4 regions of the Pseudomonas sp. MWU13-2517 genome follow, and region 1 is predicted to be linked to each of the others. Evidence: predicted binding sites of a transcription regulator. Region 1 holds the regulator's gene; each other region holds the start of a gene.

Region 1 (3,088 bases):
CGTCAGCCTTTCGATCGACAGTGGCCAGATCGTCGGCTTGCTCGGCCCCAACGGTGCCGGCAAGACCACTTGCTTCTATATGATCGTCGGCCTGGTCCAGGCGGATCAGGGTCGCGTATTGATCGATGACCTGGATGTCAGTCACCAGCCAATGCACGGTCGTGCTCGGGCCGGTATCGGCTATCTACCCCAGGAAGCGTCGATCTTCCGCAAACTGTCGGTAGCCGACAACATCATGGCGATCCTGGAGACCCGCAAGGAACTCGACCGCGATGGCCGCCGCAAGGAACTGGAAAGCCTGCTGCAGGAATTCCACATCAACCACATTCGCGACAATCTCGGCATGAGCCTGTCCGGTGGTGAGCGGCGCCGAGTGGAGATCGCCCGCGCCTTGGCCACCGCACCGAAGTTCATCCTGCTGGACGAACCGTTTGCCGGTGTCGACCCGATCTCGGTTGGCGACATCAAACAGATCATCCACCATCTGAAGGCCAAGGGCATCGGCGTGTTGATCACCGACCACAACGTTCGCGAGACGCTCGATATCTGTGAAACCGCCTATATCGTCAACGATGGTCAGTTGATCGCCGAAGGTGACTCGGCAACCATCCTGGCCAACGAACTGGTCAAGGAAGTGTACCTGGGCCACGAGTTCCGCCTGTAAACACCGCGGTGTCACGGCTGTTCGCCAATGCGCGCGGTAGTCAATAAAAACCTCAGGCTTTTTATTGTTACCGTGCTCTAGGCAAAGCCCCCGATATCAGGCATATAATTTGCTTATGTTTGGCGCTCACGCGCCCTGTCGTGGATGGCGCAATGCGCCGGCGAATAAGGTGTTAAGCCCCTGCCATGAAACCATCGCTAGTCCTGAGAATGGGCCAGCAGCTGACGATGACACCGCAGCTGCAACAGGCCATCCGCCTGCTCCAATTGTCAACCCTGGACCTGCAACAGGAAATCCAGGAGGCGCTGGAGTCCAATCCGATGCTCGAACGCCAGGAAGAAGGCGACGACTTCGATAATACAGACCCGCTGGCCGATAACATCGAGCAAAAACCCAACGCCGACGTGCAGGAACCTTCCTATCAGGAAACCGCCCCTACGGTGGACAACCTGGAGGATGGCGAATGGAACGAACGTATTCCCAACGATCTTCCCGTGGATACCGCGTGGGAAGACGTCTACCAGACCAGCGCCAGCAGCCTGCCCAGCAACGACGATGACGAGTGGGATTTCACTACCCGTACGTCCGTCGGCGAGAGCCTGCAAAGTCATTTGTTGTGGCAATTGAACCTGGCACCGATGTCCGACACCGACCGCCTGATCGCCGTCACCCTGATCGATTGCATCAACAACCAGGGCTACCTGGACGAAACCCTTGAGGAAATCCTCGAGGCATTCGACCCGGAACTGGACATCGAGCTGGACGAGATCGAAGCCGTCCTGCACCGCATCCAGCAGTTCGAACCCGCCGGCATAGGCGCCCGCACGCTCAGCGAGTGCCTGCTGCTGCAACTGCGCCAAATGCCCGCCAAGACCCCTTGGCTCACCGAGGCCCAACGCCTGGTCACCGACTATATCGACCTGCTGGGAAGCCGCGACTACAGCCAGCTGATGCGCCGCATGAAGCTCAAGGAAGATGACCTGCGCCAGGTGATCGAGCTGGTACAGAGCCTCAACCCGCGTCCAGGCTCACAGATCGAGTCCAGCGAAGCCGAGTATGTCGTTCCCGATGTAATCGTTCGAAAGGACAATGAGCGCTGGCTCGTCGAACTCAACCAGGAGTCGGTGCCGCGCCTGCGAGTCAACCCGCAATACGCGGGTTTTGTACGCCGCGCCGACACCAGCGCCGACAATACCTTCATGCGTAACCAACTGCAGGAAGCGCGCTGGTTCATCAAGAGCCTGCAAAGCCGCAACGAAACCCTGATGAAGGTGGCCACCCAGATCGTCGAGCACCAGCGCGGCTTCCTGGAGTATGGCGACGAAGCGATGAAGCCGCTTGTCCTGCACGACATCGCAGAAGCAGTGGGCATGCACGAATCGACGATCTCCCGGGTAACCACGCAAAAATTCATGCATACCCCACGGGGTATTTATGAGTTGAAATACTTTTTCTCCAGCCACGTCAGCACCTCCGAAGGCGGCGAATGCTCGTCCACGGCAATCCGCGCGATCATCAAAAAACTGGTTGCCGCGGAAAATCAGAAAAAGCCATTGAGTGACAGTAAGATCGCTGGTTTACTGGAGGCACAAGGCATTCAGGTCGCCCGTCGAACCGTCGCCAAGTACCGCGAGTCCCTCGGGATCGCGCCTTCCAGCGAGCGTAAGCGTTTGATGTGACGGGCGGGCCATAGCGTTCCAGTGGCAGGTATTCCTACCTGCCGCTTTATGCACTGGCAACGAAGGAGAAGCTGTATGCAAGTCAACATCAGTGGACACCATGTAGAAGTCACCCCTCCATTGCGCGACTATGTCGAGCAAAAGCTGAAGCGGCTCGAGGGTCATTTTGACAAGATCACCAATGTGCAAGTCATCATGAAGGTCGACAAGCTTCAGCAGAAAATCGAGGCAACCCTGCAGATTCCCGGCGGAGAAGTAGTCGCCAACGCTGAGCATGAAGACATGTATGCATCTATCGATGCCCTGACCGACAAGCTTGACCGCCAACTTAAAAAGCATAAGGAAAAGAATCTGCACCTGATGCAAGGTACAGGTCGCTAACTCCCTCCCCATGATCCGACTTGAAACCATCCTGACCCCCGGCCGTTCCCTCGTGAACGTGCCGGGCGGCAGCAAGAAAAAAGCCCTCGAACAAATTGCCAACCTGATCCACCGCGAAGTGCCGGATCTGGAGATGCAGGATGTCTTCGAGGCACTGGTTGCCCGTGAAAAACTCGGTTCCACCGGTTTTGGCAACGGCATCGCCATTCCTCACTGCCGACTCAAAGGCTGCGAGTCCCCGGTGAGCGCCCTGCTGCACCTGGAAGCCCCCATCGATTTCGACGCCATCGACGGCGCCCCTGTCGACCTGTTGTTTGTTTTGCTGGTCCCACAAGCCGCCACCGATGCGCACCTGGAATTGCTT
Region 2 (3,088 bases), on a different contig from region 1:
TTGGCTACGGGCTCCACTGGTTTGCAAGACCGTGGAAGCCCGTTCGTGATCATCACGGAATACAACACCAAGACCCAAGGTTTCCTGGTGCGCTCGGTGGAACGTATCGTCAACATGAACTGGGAAGAGATCCATCCGCCGCCCAAGGGTACCGGGCGCGATCACTACCTCACGGCAGTGACGCGGGTTGATAACCAATTGGTGGAAATCATCGATGTGGAAAAAATTCTTGCTGAAGTGGCGCCGACCTCGGAAGCCATCTCGGTAGGCGTGGTGGATGCTGAAACCGCGCACAAGGCCGTGTCCCTGCGTGTATTGACCGTGGATGACTCCTCGGTCGCGCGCAAGCAGGTCACTCGCTGCCTGCAAACCGTCGGCGTAGATGTTGTGGCGCTCAATGACGGTCGCCAGGCTCTGGATTACCTGCGTAACCTGGTAGATGAGGGCAAGAAGCCGGAGGAGGAATTCCTGATGATGATTTCCGACATCGAGATGCCGGAAATGGATGGCTATACCCTCACGGCTGAAATACGCAGCGATCCACGCATGCAAAAATTGCATATCATCCTGCATACTTCATTGTCGGGTGTATTCAATCAGGCAATGGTCAAGAAAGTCGGCGCTGATGACTTCCTGGCCAAATTTCGTCCTGATGACCTGGCATCCCGGGTAGTCGACCGGATCAAGGCAGCAGATCATGGCTAGGGGGACATTCCCCCCTGGCGGTCACACGATTTAAGAGGCGGTATCATTGTCTACGGGTAATTTGGATTTCGAACAGTTCCGGGTCTTCCTGGAAAAGGCCTGTGGCATATTGCTCGGTGAAAACAAGCAGTACCTGGTATCCAGCCGTCTCAACAAGCTGATGGAGCAGCAGGGTATCAAGTCGCTGGGCGAATTGGTTCAGCGCATCCAGGGACAGCCGCGCAGTGGGCTCAAGGAAATGGTGGTCGATGCGATGACCACCAACGAGACCTTGTGGTTTCGCGACACGTACCCCTTTGAGGTACTCAAGAGCAAAGTGCTGCCGGAGGCCATCAAGGCCAGTCCGGGCCAGCGCCTGCGCATCTGGTCGGCGGCTTGTTCGTCGGGGCAGGAACCGTATTCGATCTCGATGTCCATCGATGAATTTGAGCGAACCAACATCGGCCAGTTGAAGGCGGGGGCACAAATTGTTGCCACCGATTTGTCCGGTACCATGCTCACCAACTGCAAGACGGGCGAATACGACAGCCTGGCTCTGGGCCGTGGGCTTTCTCAGGAGCGCCTGCAACGTTACTTCGAACCGAAAGGGGCAGGGCGTTGGGCGATCAAGCCGCCGATCAAGAACCGGGTGGAGTTTCGCTCGTTCAACCTGCTCGACAGTTATGCCAGCCTGGGCAAGTTCGACATGGTGTTCTGCCGCAACGTGCTGATCTATTTCTCGGCCGAAGTGAAGAAAGACATCCTGTTGCGCATCCATGGCACGCTCAAGCGTGGCGGCTACCTGTTCCTCGGGGCCTCGGAAGCGTTGAACGGTTTGCCGGATCATTACCAGATGGTGCAATGCAGTCCTGGGATCATCTACCAGGCAAAGTGATGCACCCTTGAATAAAAATGGGAGGCCCCGCAAAGGCCTCCCATTTTTTTTCGCCTCAAAGCGGCAACCCCCATTGCCGCTTTACTGGCTCTACACGGAAACCCGTTGCCGCTTTTCTGGCATTGCCGCTGGACAACATCCCGCAAACCCTTGAAATACGGGAGTTCGGAGAATTGGCATGAGCCTTGCTATAACCCAGATACGAAAAGCAGGTCAGCCTAAAGGTTTCCGCCATGAGCATCAGCTTCGATAAAGCGCTCGGTATTCACGAACAAGCCCTGGGCTTCCGCGCCCAGCGTGCTGAAGTCCTGGCCAACAACATTACCAACGCCGACACCCCGAATTACAAAGCCCGGGATCTGGATTTCTCTGCTGTGCTCGCTGCACAGCAAGACAAAACCAAGAATGGCACCTTTGCCTTGAATATGACCAATAGCCGGCATATCGAAGCACAAGGTCTGAGCAGTGGTGATGAGGCGTTGCTGTATCGCACCCCGATGCAACCGTCGATCGACCAGAACACCGTCGACGCCCAGTTGGAGCAATCGGCCTATGCCGAGAACTCGGTGAACTTTCAGGCCAGCTTCACCCTGCTCAACAGTAAATTCAAAGGGCTGATGTCAGCCCTGCGTGGAGAATAAGCCATGTCCCTGTCCAGTGTTTTCAATATTGCCGGCAGTGGCATGAGCGCGCAGACCACGCGTTTGAACACCGTCGCCAGTAACATCGCCAACGCCGAGACCGTGTCTTCGAGCATTGACCAGACCTATCGCGCCCGTCACCCGGTGTTCGCCACTATGTTTCAGGGTGGCCAGGGTAACGGCAGTGATTCGCTGTTTCAAAACCAGGACGCTGCCGGCTCCGGTGTGCAGGTGCTGGGTGTGGTCGAAGACCAGAGCAACCTTGAGGCCCGCTACGAGCCCAACCACCCGGCCGCGAACGAAAAGGGCTACGTGTACTACCCCAACGTCAATGTGGTCGAGGAAATGGCTGACATGATCTCCGCCAGCCGCTCGTTCCAGACCAATGCGGAAATGATGAACACCGCCAAAACCATGATGCAGAAGGTCCTGACCTTGGGTCAGTGATAAGGGGCGCCAAATAATGGCCATTGTTGATACCACTAATTCAGGCAATACGCCGGTTCAGGACCTGTTCAATTCCAAGGTCAATACCGCGACGAACAACAGCAGCCTCGATAGCGCTGCCAAGGCTGCAACGGGCAATCAGTCGCTGGGCAAGGACGCGTTCCTGCAACTGCTGGTGACCCAACTGAAAAACCAAGACCCACTGTCGCCCCAGGACAACGGCGCGTTCGTGGCGCAATTGGCCCAGTTCAGCAGCCTGGAAGGCATCAATACCCTGAATGACTCGGTGAATGCGATCTCCAGCAACTTCAGCTCGTCGCAAGCGCTGCAGGCATCGTCGTTGGTCGGGCGCTCGATCATCACCCAGACCGACAAAGCCACCGTCGATACCAGCAAGAGCATGACCGGCTCGGTAGCGGTG
Region 3 (3,088 bases), on a different contig from region 1:
TACAAACGCACGCTGCACGCGCTCATATTGCGCCGTAGTCAGGGGAAGTGGCCCGGTCGCCGGCGTGGGCTCGTCCTGCTCAATGTCCACTCGCCACACCGAAACCTCATACGGTCGCTTGGGTACATCCAACTCCGCCACCAACTTTTCGATCAGCCTCACTTGTGCAGGCTTGCCCTTGATCAACAGGCTGTTGGTGTCCGGGTAGGCGGCCAGGGTCAGACTCCCTTCGGCCAGCAATCCCTTCTGCTCGCTGGACAGCAGCGCCTGGATCATGGAGGCCATCCCCGGCGAATGAACCTTGTTGGCACCGCTCCCATACTGGCGATCCTCCACATGGGTGTTGAACACCTGCACCACCGCGAATGAGTACGCCCCCAGGCGTACTTCCCGGCGTGGCCGATCCATCAGTTGGGTGAGCCGCAACACGTGCTCGACATAGTTCGGCGGCCCCGACACATAAAACGTTCGCGCCCCGCTCTCACGCAGCGGATAGCGCGACTCATCCAGCCCCGTACGACGCATCGCGCCGCGCAGCCTGTCGACAGAGATATGTCGCAGCCCCACCGCCGAGCTTCTTGCCTCTGCGGCACCGTAGACGTACAGCCCTTGCCCGTCGCTGTACCAGATCAAGCCTTCCTGCTCGGCCAACGCCTCCAGGGTCTGTTGCGGCGCCGTAAAGTCGAACGTCCCGCTCACACGCCTGCCGGCCACTTCCCGGCTGATCACGACCGGCAAACCCAATGGCACCGACAGCTCGACCAGCAGGCTATGCAGGCTTTCATCCTTTGCCTGAACGGCCTCGGCCCAGACCGCGAAACAGGCCAGCAACAGCACGGCGCACAACAACCAGTTGCGCAGCCAGGGATGGTGCGTCTTTGCAGGGAAATCAGCGTGCACCTTGGGTTTCCTGGGCTGTGCGGCGTGAAGAAGCGGCCATACTGAAAGGCAGGCGTCGCTCAATCTTGATGAAAAGCTGACGGCAGCCCCGTGGCATGTGCCTTGCTATGCACTCTGTATCAGAGCGCGCACCAACGACGGAGCGGGCTTACGGACAAAGGCGTCGTTATCCTGCAATGGCCTGCATCGCCATCTGAAGGAGCGACGCTTTTTTGTGAGAGAAAAGGTAGGTGTTGATGAAGAGTTCAGATCCGCTGGCCTGGGTCAACGGCAGCGACGCCCCGGAAAAAAGCAGCCTTGACCTTGGGTTCATGGCCCTGACCGATTGCGCCTCCCTCGTGGTTGCCGCCACTCAGGGGTTTGCCCAACCCTATGGGCTCACGCTCAACCTCAAGCGCCAGGCATCCTGGGCCAACCTGCGCGACAAACTGGTCAGCGGCGAGCTGGACGCCGCCCATAGCCTGTACGGGCTGATCTATGCCGTACACCTAGGCATCGGCGGCGTAGCGCCTACCGATATGGCCGTGCTGATGGGGCTCAACCAGAACGGCCAGAGCATCAACCTGTCCCACGGGCTGCAGCAGCAAGGCGTGGTCACTCCTGAAGCATTGGAGCGCCACGTGCACCAAAGCCGAACAAAACTGACCTTCGCCCAGACCTTTCCCACAGGCACCCACGCCATGTGGTTGTATTACTGGCTGGCGAGCCAGGGCATTCATCCCCTTCAGGACGTAGACAGCGTGGTCGTGCCGCCGCCGCAAATGGTCGCACACCTGCAGGCCGGGCGAATCGACGGTTTCTGTGTCGGCGAACCCTGGTGCGCCAGCGCGGTGCAGCAGCGCCAGGGCTTTACCCTGGCAACCACCCAGGCAATCTGGCCGGACCACCCGGAAAAAGTGCTCGGCTGCACCCAGGCGTTCGTCGAGCAGTACCCCAACACGGCACGCGTACTGGTGATGGCCATCCTGGAAGCCAGCCGTTTCATCGAAGACAGCCAGGAAAACCGGCGCTCCACCGCACAGTTGCTCAGCGCCCGCGACTACCTCGACGCGCCGCTCGATTGCATAGAACCGCGCCTGCTCGGTGTGTATGACGATGGCCTGGGCAACCGTTGGCAAGATCCCCACGGGTTGCGCTTTTTCGCCGAGGGCGAGGTGAACCTGCCCTACCTGTCCGATGGCATGTGGTTCATGACCCAGTTCCGCCGCTGGGGCCTGCTGCGTGAAGACCCCGACTACCTCGCCACTGCACGCCAGGTGCAGCAACTGGACCTGTATCGCCAAGCCGCCAGCGCCGTAGGCGTCAGCGTGAACGCCCAGGACATGCGCAGTAGCCAGTTGATCGACGGCAAGATCTGGGACGGCTCCGACCCCGCCGCCTACGCCCGCAGCTTCCGCCTGCATGCCATGGCCGAGCCTGTGAACCGCCAGGTTCTGCGTTGACAGGAGGTGCCCGATGTTGCGAATCCTGTTGATCAATGACACCCCGGGCAAGGTCGGCCGACTCAAGGCCGCATTGACCGAGGCCGGTTTCGAAGTCATCGATGAGTCCGGCCTGACCATCGACCTGCCCGCACGCGTCGAAACGGTGCGCCCGGATGTGATCCTGATCGATACCGAGTCGCCCGGCCGCGATGTGATGGAGCAAGTGGTGCTGTTGAGCCGCGACCAGCCGCGGCCGATTGTGATGTTCACCGATGAGCATGACCCGAGCGTGATGCGCCAGGCGATCAAGTCCGGCGTCAGCGCCTACATCGTCGAAGGCATCCAGGCTCAGCGCCTGCAACCGATCCTCGATGTGGCCATGGCTCGCTTTGAGAGCGACCAGGCCCTGCGCGCCCAGCTCCAGGCCCGTGACCAGCAGTTGGCCGAGCGCAAGCGCATCGAACTGGCCAAGGGCATGCTGATGAAAATGAAACACTGCAATGAAGAAGAGGCCTACACCCTGATGCGCCGCCAAGCCATGAGCCGCCAGCAAAAACTGATTCAGGTGGCGGAGCAGATCATCGCCATGAGCGAATTGCTGGGCTGAACTGGCTCAGCTCTTGCTAAGCATTCATCACAGGTAACCAACGGCGGTTGCCCCTCCACGACAAAGACGTCGCACATCCGGTTTGCCCTCGCAAACCCGGTGGCGGCGTTTTTTCGTTTTGGCCCCAGCGCATGGGGCGGGTGGGGCGGCCTCAGTC
Region 4 (3,088 bases), on a different contig from region 1:
GCTTGACGGCAGAGTCGGGGGGCCGGTGACGCAGGCCACAGGCAAACAGCCCCGGGCTCTTAGCTCGGTCGATAAACGCGCACATTGGCATACCCCTCACTGAGCAAATGGTGGGCATGCAGGCGACTCATCACGCCTTTGTCGCAATACAGCAGGTACTGACGGCTGTTATCCAGTTCCTTGAAACGCGCGTTCAGTGCGTAGAACGGCAGCGTTTGCACGTCGATGCCGGCAATTTCCAGCGGCTCGTCCTCAGCGGAATCCGGATGACGGATATCGATGACGATCTGACCGGCCAGAGCCTCGCTGACTTCTTCGATCTGTACATCCTGGCCCAATTCATCGATCACGCGATCGATCGGCACCAGCTTGGCATTCTCGAGCGCACGCTCCAGAACCGCCATGTCGAATTCTTTCTCTTCATGCTCCACGCGGTGACGCTTGGCGTGGGTCTTGGGGTTCACCGAAATGACCCCGCAGTACTCGGGCATGTGCTTGGCGAAGTCGGCGGTGCCGATTTCTTCCGCCAGGTCGATGATGTCCTGCTTGTGGCTGGCGATCAGCGGGCGCAACACCAGCTTGTCGGTCACGCAATCGATCAGCGACAGGTTCGGCAGCGTCTGGCTCGACACCTGGGAGATCGCCTCGCCGGTCACCAGCGCGTCGATATGCAGGCGGTCGGCAATGCTCGACGCGGCGCGCAACATCATACGCTTCAATACCACGCCCATATGACTGTTATCGACTTTGCCGAGAATTTCGCCCAACACTTCCTCGAAGGGCACGCTCACAAATAGCACGCGTTGGGAGCTGCCGTACTTCTTCCAGATAAAGTGCGCAACTTCCATCACGCCCAATTCGTGGGCACGCCCGCCCAGATTAAAGAAGCAGAAGTGGCTCATCAGGCCGCGACGCATGATCTGGTAGGCCGCCACCGTGGAATCGAAACCGCCGGACATCAATACCAGGGTCTGTTCCAGGGCGCCCAGCGGGTAGCCGCCGATGCTGTTGTGCTGGCTATGGATCACGAACAACCGTTGGTCGCGAATTTCGATACGCACTTCGATTTCCGGCGATTTCAGCGAAATTCCGGCCGCGCCGCACTCACGACGCAGTTTGCTGCCGACGTATTTCTCAACGTCCATGGAGCTGAACGGATGTTTGCCGGCACGCTTGCAGCGCACGGAAAATATCTTGCCTTCAAGCGAGTGGCCGAAGTGCTGCTTGCACTTTTCGGTGATGTCGTCGAAGTCGCCCAGCGGGTACTCATCCACCTGCAGGAAATGCGCGATGCCCGGCATGCAGCTCAGGCGCTCGGTCATGTCCTTCAAGGCCTTGGCATCGGTCACACGGGTTTCCAGCTCGAGATTGTCCCACACGCCGTTCACCACCACAGCCGGGTCCAGGTCACGGAGCACGGCACGGATGTTCTTGGCCAATTGACGGATGAAACGCGTCCGTACCGGTCGGCTTTTAATGGTGATCTCGGGGAAGACTTTAACGATTAATTTCATGGAAACAGCGCGCGCCGGGCCTGCTGAAAAAGGGGGGCGCGGATTATAGCGGAAATCGCTCAAGGTTTAACCAGTTAATATGCACTGCACTTTCGACGCACCAAAACAGGTCATTTTCTTGAGATAGCGCCACATTGCAGTGCGAGATTTATTGCATTCGAGCGAATTGCACCGTTATAGGGGCCATTTTGAGGCAAAAAGACCATGTTGGCGCACTGGCATGCAATTTGCTCTCTTGTGAGGCAGGTTGCCATGGCGGACTATCCGCGCCGGCATCACCCACATTCTAAGGGCTAACTCCACTACCCAGCCCGAAGCCACCCGGAGGACACTATGTCGAAGTCGGTTCAACTCATCAAAGATCATGACGTTAAATGGATTGATCTGCGCTTCACGGACACCAAAGGTACTCAGCACCACGTGACCATGCCGGCGCGCGATGCGCTGGATGATGCTTTCTTCGAAGAAGGCAAAATGTTCGACGGTTCCTCCATCGCCGGCTGGAAAGGCATCGAAGCCTCCGACATGATCCTGATGCCGGACGACAGCACTGCCGTTCTCGACCCGTTCACCGAAGACCCAACCCTGATCATCGTCTGCGACGTGATCGAGCCTTCGACCATGCAGGGCTACGACCGCGACCCACGTGCGATCGCCAAGCGTGCCGAGGAATACCTGAAGTCCACGGGTATTGGTGACACCGTATTCGTAGGCCCGGAGCCAGAATTCTTCATCTTTGATTCGGTCAAGTTCAAGTCCGACATCTCCGGCTCCATGTTCAAAATCTTCTCCGAACAAGGTTCGTGGATGTCCGATCAGGACGTGGAAGGCGGCAACAAAGGCCACCGTCCAGGTATCAAAGGTGGCTACTTCCCAGTTCCGCCGTTCGACCACGACCACGAAATCCGTACCTCCATGTGCAACGCCATGGAAGAAATGGGCCTGGTCATCGAAGTTCACCACCACGAAGTGGCGACTGCCGGCCAGAACGAAATCGGCGTGAAGTTCAACACCCTGGTTGCCAAGGCTGACGAAGTTCAGACCCTGAAATACTGCGTACACAACGTGGCTGACGCCTACGGCCGTACCGCAACCTTCATGCCTAAGCCGCTGTACGGCGATAACGGTTCGGGTATGCACGTTCACCTGTCCATCGCCAAAGAAGGCAAGAACACCTTCGCCGGCGAAGGTTATGCCGGCCTGTCCGACACTGCCCTGTACTTCATCGGCGGTATCATCAAGCACGGTAAGGCCCTGAACGGCTTCACCAACCCGTCGACCAACTCCTACAAGCGTCTGGTCCCAGGCTTCGAAGCTCCGGTCATGCTGGCCTACTCGGCACGTAACCGTTCCGCTTCGATCCGTATTCCTTACGTATCCAGCCCGCGCGCGCGTCGTATCGAAGCCCGCTTCCCGGACCCGGCAGCCAACCCGTACCTGGCCTTCGCCGCTCTGGTAATGGCCGGCCTGGACGGTATCCAGAACAAGATCCACCCTGGCGACGCCGCCGACAAAAACTTGTACGACCTGCCGCCTGAAGAGGCCAAAGAGATCCCGCAAGTGTGTGGCAGCCT

Evidence for each region. The regulator sigma-54, encoded in region 1, starts transcription at its own class of promoters, with help from an activator protein. The targets are predictions, from matches to a motif close to ANTGGCATNNANNTTGCTNT.
Region 2: the regulator sigma-54 is predicted to act here: its motif matches at 1,752-1,771, upstream of flgB (flagellar basal body rod protein FlgB).
Region 3: the regulator sigma-54 is predicted to act here: its motif matches at 990-1,009, upstream of M5B97_RS09625 (CmpA/NrtA family ABC transporter substrate-binding protein).
Region 4: the regulator sigma-54 is predicted to act here: its motif matches at 1,729-1,748, upstream of glnA (glutamate--ammonia ligase).

What each region holds. Positions count from the first base shown of each region.
Region 1 is NZ_JALMFA010000010.1:134,645-137,732, reverse strand. It holds gene lptB (LPS export ABC transporter ATP-binding protein) at 1-664, shown strand, start outside; gene M5B97_RS16240 (RNA polymerase factor sigma-54) at 850-2,343, shown strand; gene raiA (ribosome-associated translation inhibitor RaiA) at 2,419-2,724, shown strand; gene ptsN (PTS IIA-like nitrogen regulatory protein PtsN) at 2,735-3,088, shown strand, end outside.
Region 2 is NZ_JALMFA010000025.1:41,317-44,404, reverse strand. It holds gene M5B97_RS27095 (chemotaxis protein CheV) at 1-705, shown strand, start outside; gene cheR (protein-glutamate O-methyltransferase CheR) at 752-1,579, shown strand; gene flgB (flagellar basal body rod protein FlgB) at 1,813-2,220, shown strand; gene flgC (flagellar basal body rod protein FlgC) at 2,224-2,667, shown strand; gene flgD (flagellar hook assembly protein FlgD) at 2,684-3,088, shown strand, end outside.
Region 3 is NZ_JALMFA010000005.1:232,778-235,865, forward strand. It holds partial or broken gene M5B97_RS09620 (secretin N-terminal domain-containing protein) at 70-849, opposite strand; gene M5B97_RS09625 (CmpA/NrtA family ABC transporter substrate-binding protein) at 1,137-2,342, shown strand; gene M5B97_RS09630 (ANTAR domain-containing response regulator) at 2,356-2,931, shown strand.
Region 4 is NZ_JALMFA010000022.1:95,558-98,645, forward strand. It holds gene thiI (tRNA uracil 4-sulfurtransferase ThiI) at 60-1,514, opposite strand; gene glnA (glutamate--ammonia ligase) at 1,848-3,088, shown strand, end outside.